Regions from separate parts of the Geobacter sp. genome, predicted to be linked through region 2. Evidence: riboswitches for the same ligand, from Rfam matches in the RefSeq annotation. Region 2 holds a riboswitch; the other holds the start of a gene.
The links. A riboswitch is a leader RNA that binds a small molecule or an ion and turns the genes downstream of it on or off. The one in region 2 is predicted to bind S-adenosylmethionine.
Positions count from the first base shown of each region.

Region 1: linked by a shared signal. The riboswitch ahead of RCH91_RS02680 (PLP-dependent aspartate aminotransferase family protein) and the one ahead of RCH91_RS07370 (homoserine O-acetyltransferase) in region 2 are both predicted to bind S-adenosylmethionine.

Region 1 covers NZ_JAUQXO010000013.1:52,435-58,667, forward strand. The annotation lists gene RCH91_RS02670 (bifunctional diguanylate cyclase/phosphodiesterase) at 1-529, opposite strand, end outside; gene RCH91_RS02675 (PLP-dependent aspartate aminotransferase family protein) at 776-1,912, opposite strand; gene RCH91_RS02680 (PLP-dependent aspartate aminotransferase family protein) at 1,939-3,075, opposite strand; SAM riboswitch class I at 3,156-3,261, opposite strand; gene RCH91_RS02685 (inositol monophosphatase family protein) at 3,363-4,142, opposite strand; gene RCH91_RS02690 (sensor histidine kinase) at 4,221-4,967, opposite strand; gene RCH91_RS02695 (ammonium transporter) at 5,189-6,233, opposite strand, start outside.
Region 2 covers NZ_JAUQXO010000027.1:110,033-116,265, reverse strand. The annotation lists gene RCH91_RS07390 (GPMC system MBL fold metallohydrolase) at 1-639, opposite strand, end outside; gene RCH91_RS07385 (GPMC system family 4 glycosyltransferase) at 770-1,789, shown strand; gene RCH91_RS07380 (secondary thiamine-phosphate synthase enzyme YjbQ) at 1,821-2,237, shown strand; gene RCH91_RS07375 (phosphotransacetylase family protein) at 2,265-3,365, opposite strand; gene RCH91_RS07370 (homoserine O-acetyltransferase) at 3,413-4,522, opposite strand; SAM riboswitch class I at 4,619-4,835, opposite strand; gene RCH91_RS07365 (DUF948 domain-containing protein) at 5,067-5,456, shown strand; gene RCH91_RS07360 (YtxH domain-containing protein) at 5,461-5,775, shown strand; gene RCH91_RS07355 (YhjD/YihY/BrkB family envelope integrity protein) at 5,855-6,233, shown strand, end outside.

The DNA.
Region 1 (6,233 bases), on a different contig from region 2:
CGGCCAGCTCCTCGTTTTCGTGGGCAAAGGCCTGATTGACCGCCGCGGAGAAGGCCCGTTCCTCTGTCTCGAACTGATTCCTTATCCTGTAGAGTTCCGCCTCCGAAGCTCCCACAAGGGCAAGCCGCAGTTGCACCCTGCTCGTCTCGAGAAGCTTCGTCCCGGAGCGCTCCACGTCGGCCATCAGGCGCCGCCCAACGGGATCGAGCCCGGCACTCTGAGCATGCAGCCGGGCCAGGGAATCCTCGAGCCCCTCGACCCCTGCCGAGACCATCACGATCTCGTCCCCCCGCCTCTCGGCCTCTCCCTTTTGTTTCATGAGGAGGGTATGCTCGGCGGATGATGAAGCGATCCGCAGCCCGGCAAACCGGAGATCCTCCAGGGTCTTGAGGACCGGGAAAACCTCCTCCGCCACCAGGTCGAACTCTCCGCTGATTTTGGCGATGGCACGGCCGCCGAAGTATCCCACCAGAGCGGTGAGCATGGCGAAAATAAAGCAACCCGCCGTCAACGTGGTCCGTATCCGCATTCCGTCCGACTGTCCTTTCCCGTTTTGGAGCCGCTCGTCCACGGAGGAGCAAAGAGCCCCACTCTCACGTCCTCTATAGTATATCGGCAAAACATCGAAACTTTTTACCCTGAAGATCGAAAAGATTGCCACACAAGAAAATATCTCAGTCCGCCACAACGGGTGATTCCCCACGACAAACGCCCCGGAAATCTTCGGAGCGGGTCCGAAAATCTTCGGGGCGTCAGCAAAAGCAGGAGGTTACCGTCAGCCGTTGATAAGTCGATCCAACTCGGTGATGAGGTCGTCTGCGTCCTCAAGCCCCACGGAGAGGCGCACGAGGGTGTCGCCGATGCCGCGGGCGGCCCGCTCCTCCGGGGGCATGGCGGCGTGGGACATCTTCGCCGGGTAGGAGATGATGCTCTCCACCCCGCCGAGGCTCACGGCGAAGGCGGCCAGCTTCATCCCCTCCAGGAGCCGGCGGGTAATTTCCGGGGATTCGAGGGTGAAGGAGAGGACCGCGCCGGGTCCCGAGCACTGGCGGGCATGGACGTCATGGCCGGGGTGGGTGGTGAGCCCCGGGTAGAAGACCTGGGTCACCCGCTTTTCCCCCGCCAGCCACGAGGCGATCCGCGCGGCGCTCTGCTGGCTCTCCTCCATCCGCACCTTCAGGGTCTTGAGGCCCCGCAGCACAAGCCACGAATCCTGGGGCCCGAGGATGGCGCCGAAGGCATTCTGGATGAAGCGGATCCGTGTGCCGAGCTCCGGGTCCTTCGTCACGGCTAAGCCGCAGATCACGTCACTGTGGCCGTTCAGGAACTTGGTGCCGCTGTGGAGGACGATGTCGCATCCCAGTTCAAGGGGGCGCTGGAGGTAGGGGGTCATGAAGGTGTTGTCCACCAGGGTGATGGCCCCCCGCTCCCGGGCGATGCGGGCCGCGCCGGCCAGATCGGTGATCTTCAGGAGGGGATTCGACGGAGTCTCCAGAAAGAGTCCCCTGGTCTCCGGCCGGAAGGCGGCGGCGATGGCGTCGAGATCGGTGGCATCCACGAAGGTTGAGGTAATGCCAAGCCGGCTGAAGAGCTGGGTCAGCACCCGAAAAGTGCCGCCGTACACATCATCGCAGACCACCAGGTGATCCCCCGGCGAGAAGAGGAGCAGCGCCGAGGAGATGGCCGCCATCCCCGAGGCGTAGGCGAACCCGCGGGTTCCCCCCTCCAGCTGGGCGATGGTCTCCTCCAGGGCCTCCCGGGTCGGGTTGTCGGAGCGGGCGTAGTCGTACTTGCCGAAATGGTCCACCGACTCCTGCCGGTAGGTGGAAGTCTGGTAGATGGGAATCGAAACCGCGCCGGTAGTCGGGTCGATCGTGTGGCCGGTATGGATAATGCGGGTGCCGAATTTCATGAAATGTCTCCGTGGTAGGTTTTTGATTAATTACCAAAGGCCTGGGCCAGGTCGTCGATGAGGTCGTCCCCGTCCTCGATCCCCACGGAGAGGCGCAGGAGCACGTCGTTGATCCCGAGCCGCTGCCGGAGCTCCTGTGGGATGTCGGCATGGGTCTGGACCTGGGGGAAGGTGATGAGGGTCTCCACCCCGCCGAGGCTCTCGGCGAAGGATATCACCTTCGTCTTGAGAAGCAAACGCTCCACGAGCGCGTGCTCCTCCACCTCGAAGGCGACCATGGCACCGAAGCCCCGGGCCTGGCGAGCGAGCAGCTCGTGGCCCGGGTGGTCGGCGAGGCCGGGGTAGTAGACCTTCCGCACCCGCGGATGGGCCGCCAGCCAGTGGGCGATCCGCGCCGCGTTCTCCTGCTGCCGGTCGAGGCGCACCGAGAGGGTCTTCATCCCCCGGATGGTGAGCCAGGAATCCTGGGGCCCCAGGACCGCCCCCACCGAGTTCTGGAGGAAGTAGACCCGCTCGGCCAGTTGCGGGTCCTTAACCGCCACGAGCCCGGAGACCGTGTCGTTGTGCCCGGCCAGGTACTTGGTGGCGCTGTAGACGGTGATGTCGGCTCCAAAGTCGAAGGGGCGCAGGAGATAGGGGGTGAGGAAGGTGTTATCGACGATGTGGAGAATCCCCCGCTCCCGGCAGAGGGCCGAAAGGGCGGCGATGTCGGCCACCTTGAGGAGCGGGTTGGTGAGGGACTCCACGAAGAGGGCCTTTGTCTCGGGGCGGATGGCCCGGCGCACCGCCTCCACATCGCTCGTATCCACGTAGGTGAAGGAGAGCTCGTACTGGGTGAAGATCTGATCGAAGAGACGACAGGTGCCGCCGTAGAGATCCTCGGTCACCACCAGGTGGTCCCCCTTCTTGAACAGCAGAAGGAGGTTGGCTATGGCGGCCATCCCCGAGGCGTAGGCGAAGCCCCGGGCGCCCCCCTCAAGGCGGGCAATTCCCTCTTCCAGCGCCTGGCGGGTGGGGTTCCCGGAGCGGGTGTAGTCGTAGCCGGTGCTCTGGCCGAGCCCCGGGTGCCGGAACGTGGCCGTCTGGTAGATGGGGACCGTCACCGCGCCGGTGCGGGTGTCCCACTCGAGTCCGATCTGTGCCGCCTGAGTTGCGATGTTCATGATTGAATTGCCTCCTGAAAGAAAAAATCCCCTTCCGGGGTGCGGAAGAGGATTTTTCGCCGGCGGGGCGGCAACGCTCTTCCTTATCTCCCGGAACGTTGCCGTTCCGCAGGAATTGGCACCTTCCCCTTGCGGGGGGTTGCCGCGACGTCACAGGGCCAGTCCCTCAGTCGCTCATGATAAGAAATGAAACTATTCAGTTTTTACAAGCCTGGTTCTGCACTACTCAAATAAAGATAACCTGGGGATACTCTAGCAAACAAGTCATATACCGTCAACCGGTTTTCTCACCTAGCCTCGCAACCAAGGATCTCCAGCATTTCACGGTGAACGATGCCGTTGGAGGCAAGAATGCGATGGTCGTCGATGGAGAAGGGCTCGCCGGCGTGGTTCGTGACCCTCCCCCCCGCCTCGTTGACCAGGAGCTGGCCGGCGGCCACGTCCCAGGGTTTCAGCTTCAGCTCCCAGTAGCCGTCGAGCCGTCCGGCGGCCACGTAGGCCAGGTCCAGGGCCGCGGCCCCTGCCCGGCGCACGGCACGGGCCGCAAACTGGAAGTTGAAGAAGTTGGCGAAGTTGTTCTCGTTGTCGCGGGTCCGGTCGTAGGGAAAGCCGGTGGCCAGGAGGCACTGCTTGAGGGGATGGCGCCCCGACACACGGATCGGCCTGCCGTTCACGAAGGCCCCTTCACCCTTCACGGCGGTGAAGAGCTCGTCCATGACCGGGTGATAGATGACGCCGAGCCTCACTTCGCCGTCGATCTCCAGGGCGATGGAGACGCAGAACCAGGGGAAGCCGTGGGCGTAGTTGGTGGTGCCGTCCAAGGGGTCGACGATCCAGCGGTGGCGGGAGATGCCTGCATCCCGCGTCCCCTCCTCAGCCAGAATGCCATGGCCGGGATGGGCGCCGCGGATGGTGGCGACGATCAGATCCTCGCACGCCCGGTCCACTTCGGTGACGAGATCGATCTCCCCCTTGAAGCGGATGTCGTGCTCGCTCCAGAGCCGCTCCCGCTGGATGGCGCCGGCGCTGCGCGCGGCCCGGACCGCCGTCTCCAGAAATGCCTTCATCATGATTCCTCCGTGCCATTGTGTTTGCCCGTAAGAATAACACGGAGCAACGGAGCACACGGAGGAAAAACAACCCTGTTATTCGGCCACAGGGAAGGTCAGGGTGAAAGTGGTCCCCTCCCCCACCACGCTCGCCACGGCGATGGTGCCGCCGATCCCTTCCATGAGCTTGCGGGTGATGAAGAGGCCGAGCCCGGTCCCCTCCCCCGGCTCCTTGGTGGTGAAGAAGGGGGTGAAGATCCGGTCCAGGGCGGCGGAGGGAATCCCTGGCCCCGTGTCGGCAACCTGTACCGTGACGGCCGTTTCACTTTCCTGAACCGTTCGGAGGAAAAGCGTCCCCCCCTCTCCCATGGCCTGAAGGGCGTTCATGACCAGATTGATGATGACCTGCTTCACCCGGTTGGCGTCGGCGGCAATGAAGGGAAGACGAAAATCCAGGTCCTCCACGACGCCGACGGCCCGCTTCCGGGCCTCAAAGCGAAGAAAAGTCATAACCTCGCCGATGACCTGATTCGCGTCCGCCTCGGCCCGCTCCGTTCCTTCCCGGCGAGCAAAGGAGAGGACCCCCTTGGTCAGTTCCGCCAGGCGATGGGCCTCCTCGTTGACCCGCTCCACCATCTCGCGGACAAATTCCGGCAGCTCCTCCTCCCGGAGAATCATCTGGGTGGCCGAGACGATGACCGACAGGGGGGTGTTCAGCTCGTGAACCACTCCGGCTGCCATCCTCCCCAGCTCGGCCATCTTCTCGTTGAAGGCCAGCAGCTCCAGGAACTCCCCTTCCACGTTGCCGTTGTCGGAGAGGTATTTTGCCAGTGCATCCGCCATGGGTCCTCTGGTTCAGACCGGTTGAATAGAGTGCCACCTTTTCTGTAGGCACGAGGCATGCCATAAATAACATGCGGTTTATCGGATAGTTGGAGATGAGCTCAGGCAAACGGCACCCAAAATGCTCACCAATTAGGCACCAAAGCGCCCACATTTGAGGCATAAAGAAAGCCGCCCCGGCAAGGGCGGCTTCGGGTGATGCGGATAGATCGGCAGAATGGTCAGTTGTAGGCCGACTCGGAATGCTGGGTCTGGTCGAGGCCCATGATTTCGTCTTCCTTCTCCACACGGAGCCCGATGGTCTTGTCGAGAGCGAAGGCGATGATCAGTGTGACGATGAAGGCGTAGGCGCCGGCGGCAACAACCGCAATCACCTGGGTCATGAACTGCTTGAAGTTGCCCGACATGAGGCCCGTGGCGCCGACCGTGGCGAGAACACCGGTGGCTAGAGCACCGAAGGTACCCCCCACCCCGTGCACACCGAAGGCATCGAGGGAGTCGTCATACTTGAACTTGGCCTTCATGAGAATACCCAGGTAGCAGACGACGCCAGCGCCGAGGCCGATGATGATGGCCGAGCCCGGCTGCACGAAGCCGGCGGCGGGGGTGATGCCGACGAGGCCCGCCACGACGCCGGAACCGAAACCGAGGGCCGAGGGCTTGCCGGAATGGATCCACTCGGCGATCATCCAGGCAAGACCGCCGGCGGCAGGGGCGATGGTGGTGGTTGCAAAGGCGAGGCCGGCCAAGCCGCCCGCCGCATCGGAGCAGTTGACGCCGACGATGGCGCTGCCGGCGTTAAAGCCGAACCAGCCGAACCAGAGGAGGCCGACGCCGATCAGGGTCAGGGGGAGGCTGTGGGGGGCCATCCGCTCGTGGGGGAAGCCATGCCGCTTGCCGAGGAAGATCAGTAACGCCAGAGCCGAGATACCGGAGGAAAGATGAACAACGGTGCCGCCGGCAAAATCGAGGGCCCCCTTCTTGAAGAGCCAGCCGTCGACCATCCAGACCCAGTGGGCAAGGGGATCATAGACGATGGTGGTCCAGAGGAGCACAAAGACGCAGTAGGCGGAGAATTTGATCCGCTCGGCCAGGGCGCCTGAGATGAGGGCCACGGTGATCATGGCGAACATGCACTGGTACATGGCGAACACATATTCAGGAATTGAGCCGGGCTCGGTCGGAACGTTCTGAAAGAGGGCATAAACCGGGTTGCCGTCCTTGAAGGTAATGAGTCCGTTCAGCATCGCCTTGCTCAGGTTGCCG
Region 2 (6,233 bases):
CTGCTCCACGACCTTGAGGGCCCCCTCGATGTTGAAGTGGTTCTCGTGGGGGGTGTAGCGGAGGGCGTCGATGATGAGGAGGTCGAGGCCGGCCAGGAGCGCCAGGGACGATTCGGGGATGCGGCTGCAGTCGGTGAGGTAAGCGGCCCCGTCGATCCGGTAGCCGGTGGCGGGCATGGAGCCGTGGTAGAGGTGGATCGGGACGATGGTCTGGCCGAAGAGGGAGAAGGGCTCGTTCACGATGTGGGCTTCCATGAGGGGTGCGTAGCCAGCAACCTCCAGCCCCCGGAAGATGTAGGAGAAGCTCCTGAGCATTGCTTCCATGGTTGACCGGCTGCCGTGGCAGGGGATCACCCGGCGGTGGATGAAGTGGTAGCCGCGCAGGTCGTCAATGCCGTTCACGTGGTCGGCATGGGGGTGGGTGAGGAGCACCGCGTCGATGTGGGGGATTCGCTGGCGCAGGGCCTGGCGCCGCAGGTCCGGCGAGGTGTCCACAAGGATGTACTTCTCTCCCGTCTCGATTACTATGGAGGCGCGGGTCCGCTTGTCCTTCGGGTCGCTCGACGAGCAGACGGGGCAGCCGCAGCCGACCATGGGGACGCCGGTGGAGGTGCCGCTGCCGAGGATGGTTATTTTCATGCGCTTAAATTCCCTGTGAAATATCGACAAAAAATAGCATGAGCCGAAGGAGCCGCGCAAGGGCTTTGTCCTTGCATCCGAAGGCGCGGCCGGGCTACTATCGACGCCGCGAAAGGAGCTCTCCGCGACCATGAAGATCGCCCTCATCACCCCCTACCATACCCCGCCGGTGCGGGGGAACGCCGTCACCGTCAGGCGCATCGCGGCGCACCTTGCCGCCGCCGGGTGCGAGGCGGCCGTCTACTCCCTCGACGCCATGACCGCCGCCGACATCCTCCACGGGATTCGGCAGGCAGCTCCGGCCGTCATCCACGCCTTCCACGCCCATCTGGGGGGGCGGGTGGCCCGGGAGGTGGCCCGCGCCGTCGGTGTCCCCTACATCGTCACCCTGACCGGATCCGACGTCTACGAGGCCCTGGAGGACGGCCGCCGGGAGGAGACTCTTGCCGTCCTCCATGACGCGGCCGCCATTGTCGCCTTCGACGCCAGCGTCAAACACCACATTACCGATCACCATCCGAGCCTGGCGGAAAAGACCCGGGTCATCCCCCAGGGGGTAGAGCTCCCCGGCGACGATTTTCACTGGGGTGAGGAGCGCTTCGAGGCAGGCGAGTTTGTTTTCTTCCTCCCGGCAGGGCTTCGGCCGGTCAAAAATGTTGGCTTCTCGTTGCCTCCCCTGGCGGAACTTCACCGGGAGGAACCCCGTGTCCGGCTGCTGGTGGCAGGTCTGATCCTCGATGAAAAGTACGGAGCGACGGTCCTGGCGGAGCTTGACCGCCACCCCTTCGCCCGCTACCTGGGGGTGGTGGGGCGAGACGCCATCGGTGCCCTCTACCGGCGGGCCGACGTGATCCTCAACACCTCCCGCTTCGAGGGTGGCATGGCCAACAGCGTGCTGGAGGCCATGGCCTTCGGCCGGCCGGTCCTGGCGGCGGACATCGAGGGGAACCGCTCCATCGTCCTGGAGGGAAAGACCGGGCTCCTGTACCGGGACGAGGGGGAGTTCCTCCGCAAGGCGCGGCAGCTGCTGGAAGACGACGCGCTGCGCCGGCATCTCGGTGAACGGGGGAGCCGGCTGGTGCAGGAGCGGTTCTCGCCGGAGCGGGAGGCGGTGGCGTACCGGGAACTTTACGGGAGGGTGCTGGGATGAACACCATGGGGAGTAACGGAGGGGCATCCACATGAAAACCTATCGCAGGGAGCTCTGGTTCGAGACCAGGCAGCGGCGGGAGCTGATCAACATCACGGGGACCGTGGCGGAGTGCCTGCGGGAGAGCGGCATCCGCGAGGGGCTGCTTCTGTGCAACGCCATGCACATTACGGCCAGCGTCTTCATCAACGATGACGAGCCCGGCCTCCATCATGACTTCGAGATGTGGCTGGAGGGGCTGGCCCCCGAGAAGCCCTACTCCCGCTACCGTCACAACGGGTATGAGGACAACGCCGACGCCCATCTCAAGCGTACCATCATGGGGCGTGAGGTGGTGGTTGCGGTTACCGACGGCAAACTCGACCTGGGGCCGTGGGAGCAGATATTCTACGGGGAGTTCGACGGGAAGCGCCGCAAGCGGGTACTGGTGAAGATCATCGGGGAATAGGCAGCCGGTCGGGGGGGCGATGATCTCCTACGGCCCAAAAAGCGCATCGAGCCTATCGAAGTCCAGGCGGGTCTCGGCCAGGTTCCTGATGAGGGCAAGCTTCTCGGTGTCCTCGGCGGTGATCTTCGAGACGTCCTCGGTGATGATGTGGTAGAGCTCTGCGGTGGTGTGGGTGTAGTTGCGGAGAAAGGGTATTCTGCTTCGCTCCAGGATCTGCTGGGTGATGGTGCTGACCGGGATGATGCCGGGGATGACGAGCCCGACGATCTTGGTGCGGTATTCGGGCATCTGGTAGAGGTTTGCCAGGGTCACGAGGAGTTCGTCGCGGCTGCTGGTGACGATGAGGAGGGTGGAGTCCCGCAGGAGCTCGGCCACCCGCTGGGTAGAGGCGGCGCCGATCTGCACGTTGTTGATGATCCGCTTCATGTCGCGCCGGTTGCCGTGGAGGGGGAGATCCAGGAGCTTTGAGACGCGGTCCAGGGTGGGGTTGGCCAGGACCGGCTGGTAGTCGAAACCGCCAATCACGGGGAAGGGCTCGTCGGCGAAGGCCCGTTGCAGATAGTCGAGGATCTGGCCTCGCTTGTGGGCGACCAGCTTGTTGGCCAGGATTGCCCGCACCTGGGCCCCTTCCTTCTCAAAGAGTGCCAGATCCACGGAAACGGAATCGACCACGTTCCCAACCCCGCCGCCGGTCACCATGAGCACCGGCGCGTCGAGCATCCGAGCGATACGGGCATTGGAGAGCTTCATTACGGAGCCGACCCCCGGGTGCCCCGACCCTTCGATGATGATGAAGTCGCACTGCTTCTCCAGCTCGGCATTGGCCTCGAGGATCCGCTCCCGGAGTTCGATGGGGGAGATCTCGCCGTCAATCACCTTCCGGGTGGTGTCGGGATAGACCACCACCGGCGACATCCAGCGCAGATCCTTGGTCAGGCCGAAGACTTGGGCCATGAGGGCGGCGTCCTTGTCCATGGGGATCCCCCGCAGCATTGCCGGCTTGGGACCCAGGGGCTTCATGAAGCCGACTCTTCCGTATTTTTTCCGGGCCAGGTGCAGCAGCGAAAGGCTGGTGGTGGTCTTGCCGCAGTTCTGTCCGGTGGCCGCTATGAAGATCTTCCGCGCCATTGTTTTTCCTTCCTGGAAGCGCCTCGATTGGGATGCCTTCCCCTAAGCTACTCTGAACATTCCACCTTGTCCAGAAACTCCCGCACCATCGGCGCGAAGGTCTCGTGCTCCAGGAGGAAAGCGTCGTGGCCGTAGGCCGATTCGATCAGGTGGTACTCGACCGGTTTGCCGAGGGAGCGAAGAACAGTGGCCATCTCCTCGGTCTGGTAGGGGGGGTAGAGCCAGTCGGAGGTGAAGGCGAAAAACTGGATCGGCGCCTTCACCTGGGAAAACGCTTCCTCCAGGGACTCGTACCCCCAGGCAAGGTCATAGAGATCCAGGGCCTTGGCCAGATAGAGGAAGGAGTTGGTGTCGAAGCGGTCCACGAAATTGTAGCCGTTGTAGGAGAGGTAGCGCTCCACCTCGAACTGGCCGAAGAAGTCGAAGAGGCCGTCCCGGGCGTTGAAGCGGCGGCCGAACTTCTGCCACATGGACTCGTCGGAAAGAAAGGTGATGTGGCCGATCCCCCGGGCAAGGGCCAGGCCGTCCTTGGGGTTTTTCCGGTATTCACCCTTCTTCCAGGTGGGGTCGTTGAAGATGGCCCAGCGGGCCACGGCGTTCAGGGAAATGGCCTGGGGCGAGGGCCGGCTCGTGGTGGCCAGGGCGATGGCGGAACGGACCCGGTCCGGGAACTGGGTGGCCCACTCCAGGGCCTGCATCCCCCCCATGCTCCCGCCGAGGACAGTGAGGAGCCGGTCGATCCCCAGGTGGTCCAGCAGCAGCGCCTGGGCCCGAACCATGTCGCGGACGGTGATGACGGGGAAGGTGAGGTTGTAGCGCTTGCCGGTCCTGGGATTGATGGAGGCGGGGCCGGTGGAGCCGTAGCAGGAGCCGATGACGTTGGAGCAGATGACGAACCAGCGGTCGGTGTCCAGGAGCCGCCCCGGACCCACGATGGCGTCCCACCATCCGGGCTTCGTGTCCTCGTCGCTGTTTTTCCCCGCCAGGTGGGCGTTGCCGGTCCAGGCATGGGCCACCAGTATGGCGTTGGAGCGGTCGGCGTTGAGTTCACCGTAGGTCTCGTAGGCCAGCGTGATGGGGCCGAGGATCCGGCCGCTTTCCAGCCGGAGTTCCGTGTCGAAGGTTACTGATTGTTCCTGTACGATGCCGACGGACATGCGTCAATCCTGAATGAGCGGTTGAAGAAACCAAAAGCCCCTTCCCGCGGTGGCGAGAAGGGGCTTTGTGACAGTTATTGCTATCGTCAAGCGCCGTTCTCATCTTTGCCTGCTGGCAGGATTTAGCACCTGGCGCTTCCGTTTCGCCTTCAAGCTGATACCTGCGTTGCCTGCGTCGTTGGCTCCTCAGCGTACTTTTTTGTACGCTTGCGGGGCCGCCTCCTTGGCGCCTTGGTCTAAGCTCGCATGCGAACCGGAAAAACCGGTTGCTGTGGTTTCGCAGGGCCTGTCCCTCCACCACTCTTGATAAGAATGCGTTTCTATTTGGTTTTCGTGGGAGAATACGGAAGCCTCGAGGGTTTGTCAAATGAAAATTTTCTCCGGTGCAGGGGGGGGAACTCCGCGCCAATCCTGAGCATTTCGTTTGCCAACGCCCCGGGGGATGGGGTATAGTTCCCCCACTTCCGGTTCGGCCGGAAGCTTGCATTGTCCCGCTGCTGTTCTATACTTATCACTACTTATCCGTCCTGGAGGAATCGACCCCATGAGTGTATCCGCATTTGCCTTGGTGGTGATGGCCCTTGCCCTGGTGGTGCTGGTGGCCTTCATGATCCCGACGCTGATGGAGATCCGGAAGGCCGCGGCGGATCTGCGGGGCTTTGTGACCCGGACCGGGGGCGAACTGAAGCCGGTGCTTCTGGAGCTGGAGAAGACACTGGCCGAACTCCGCATGGTGACCGAGGCAATCGCCGAGAAGCGCGAGGATGTCCAGACTTTCATGGAGTCGGTCGGCGATACGGGGCGCAATATCCGCACCATCAACGCCGTTATCGGCACCGTTGTCCACGCGGCGGTTACCTCGTCGGTCTGGATGACCGGCGCCAGGACGGCAGGCAAGTTCCTCACAGAACGACTCATCAAGAAAAGGGGGTAATGTCATGGCAGACGAAGAAAAAGGGTTAAGCGTAGGGACAGTTTTTCTCTCCTTCCTGGCCGGCACCGCGGTCGGTGCAGGGCTCGGGCTCCTGCTGGCGCCGAAGACCGGCAAGGAGATGCGGGAAAACATCCTGGATCTGACCGATGACGCGATCGACAAGATCAAGGGTTTCACCAAGGAGGCCCAGGGCAAGATCAAGGACACCTACGAGGAGACAAAGGATCTGATCACCGAGAAGAAGTCGATCATCACCTCCGCCATCGAAGCTGGCAAGGAAGCGATGGAGCGGGAAAAAGAGAAGTTCGGCCAGATGTAACAGTTTCAGCCGCAGCATGAAAAGCCCACCTCGCGTGGGCTTTTTCGTGCGCGCGGCCGGCCGGTGCGGCGGTGGGGCGATGACACGGAGAGACGGGACACAGGACAGGATCACCGGTTTTTTCACCCATACTCTCTGGGAGATGGAGCCGGACTCCTTCGGCCCGGTGAAGGGGCGCCTCGTGCGCTATCTGCAGATCGGGACCCTGGTCGTCAGGGACTTTCTCGACGACCAGTGCCTCATTCGGGCGTCGGCCCTTGCCTTTTCGACGCTCCTTTCCATCGTTCCGTTCTTTGCCCTTGCCTTTGCCGTCCTGAAGGGGTTGGGGGTCCAGAACACCCTGGAACCCTTCATCCTCGAACAGGTGGCGGCCGGCTCCCACGAGATCGTCGACAACATCGTCACCTATATCAACAACACCAAGGTCGGCGCCATCGGCGCCGTCGGCCTCGTGTTCC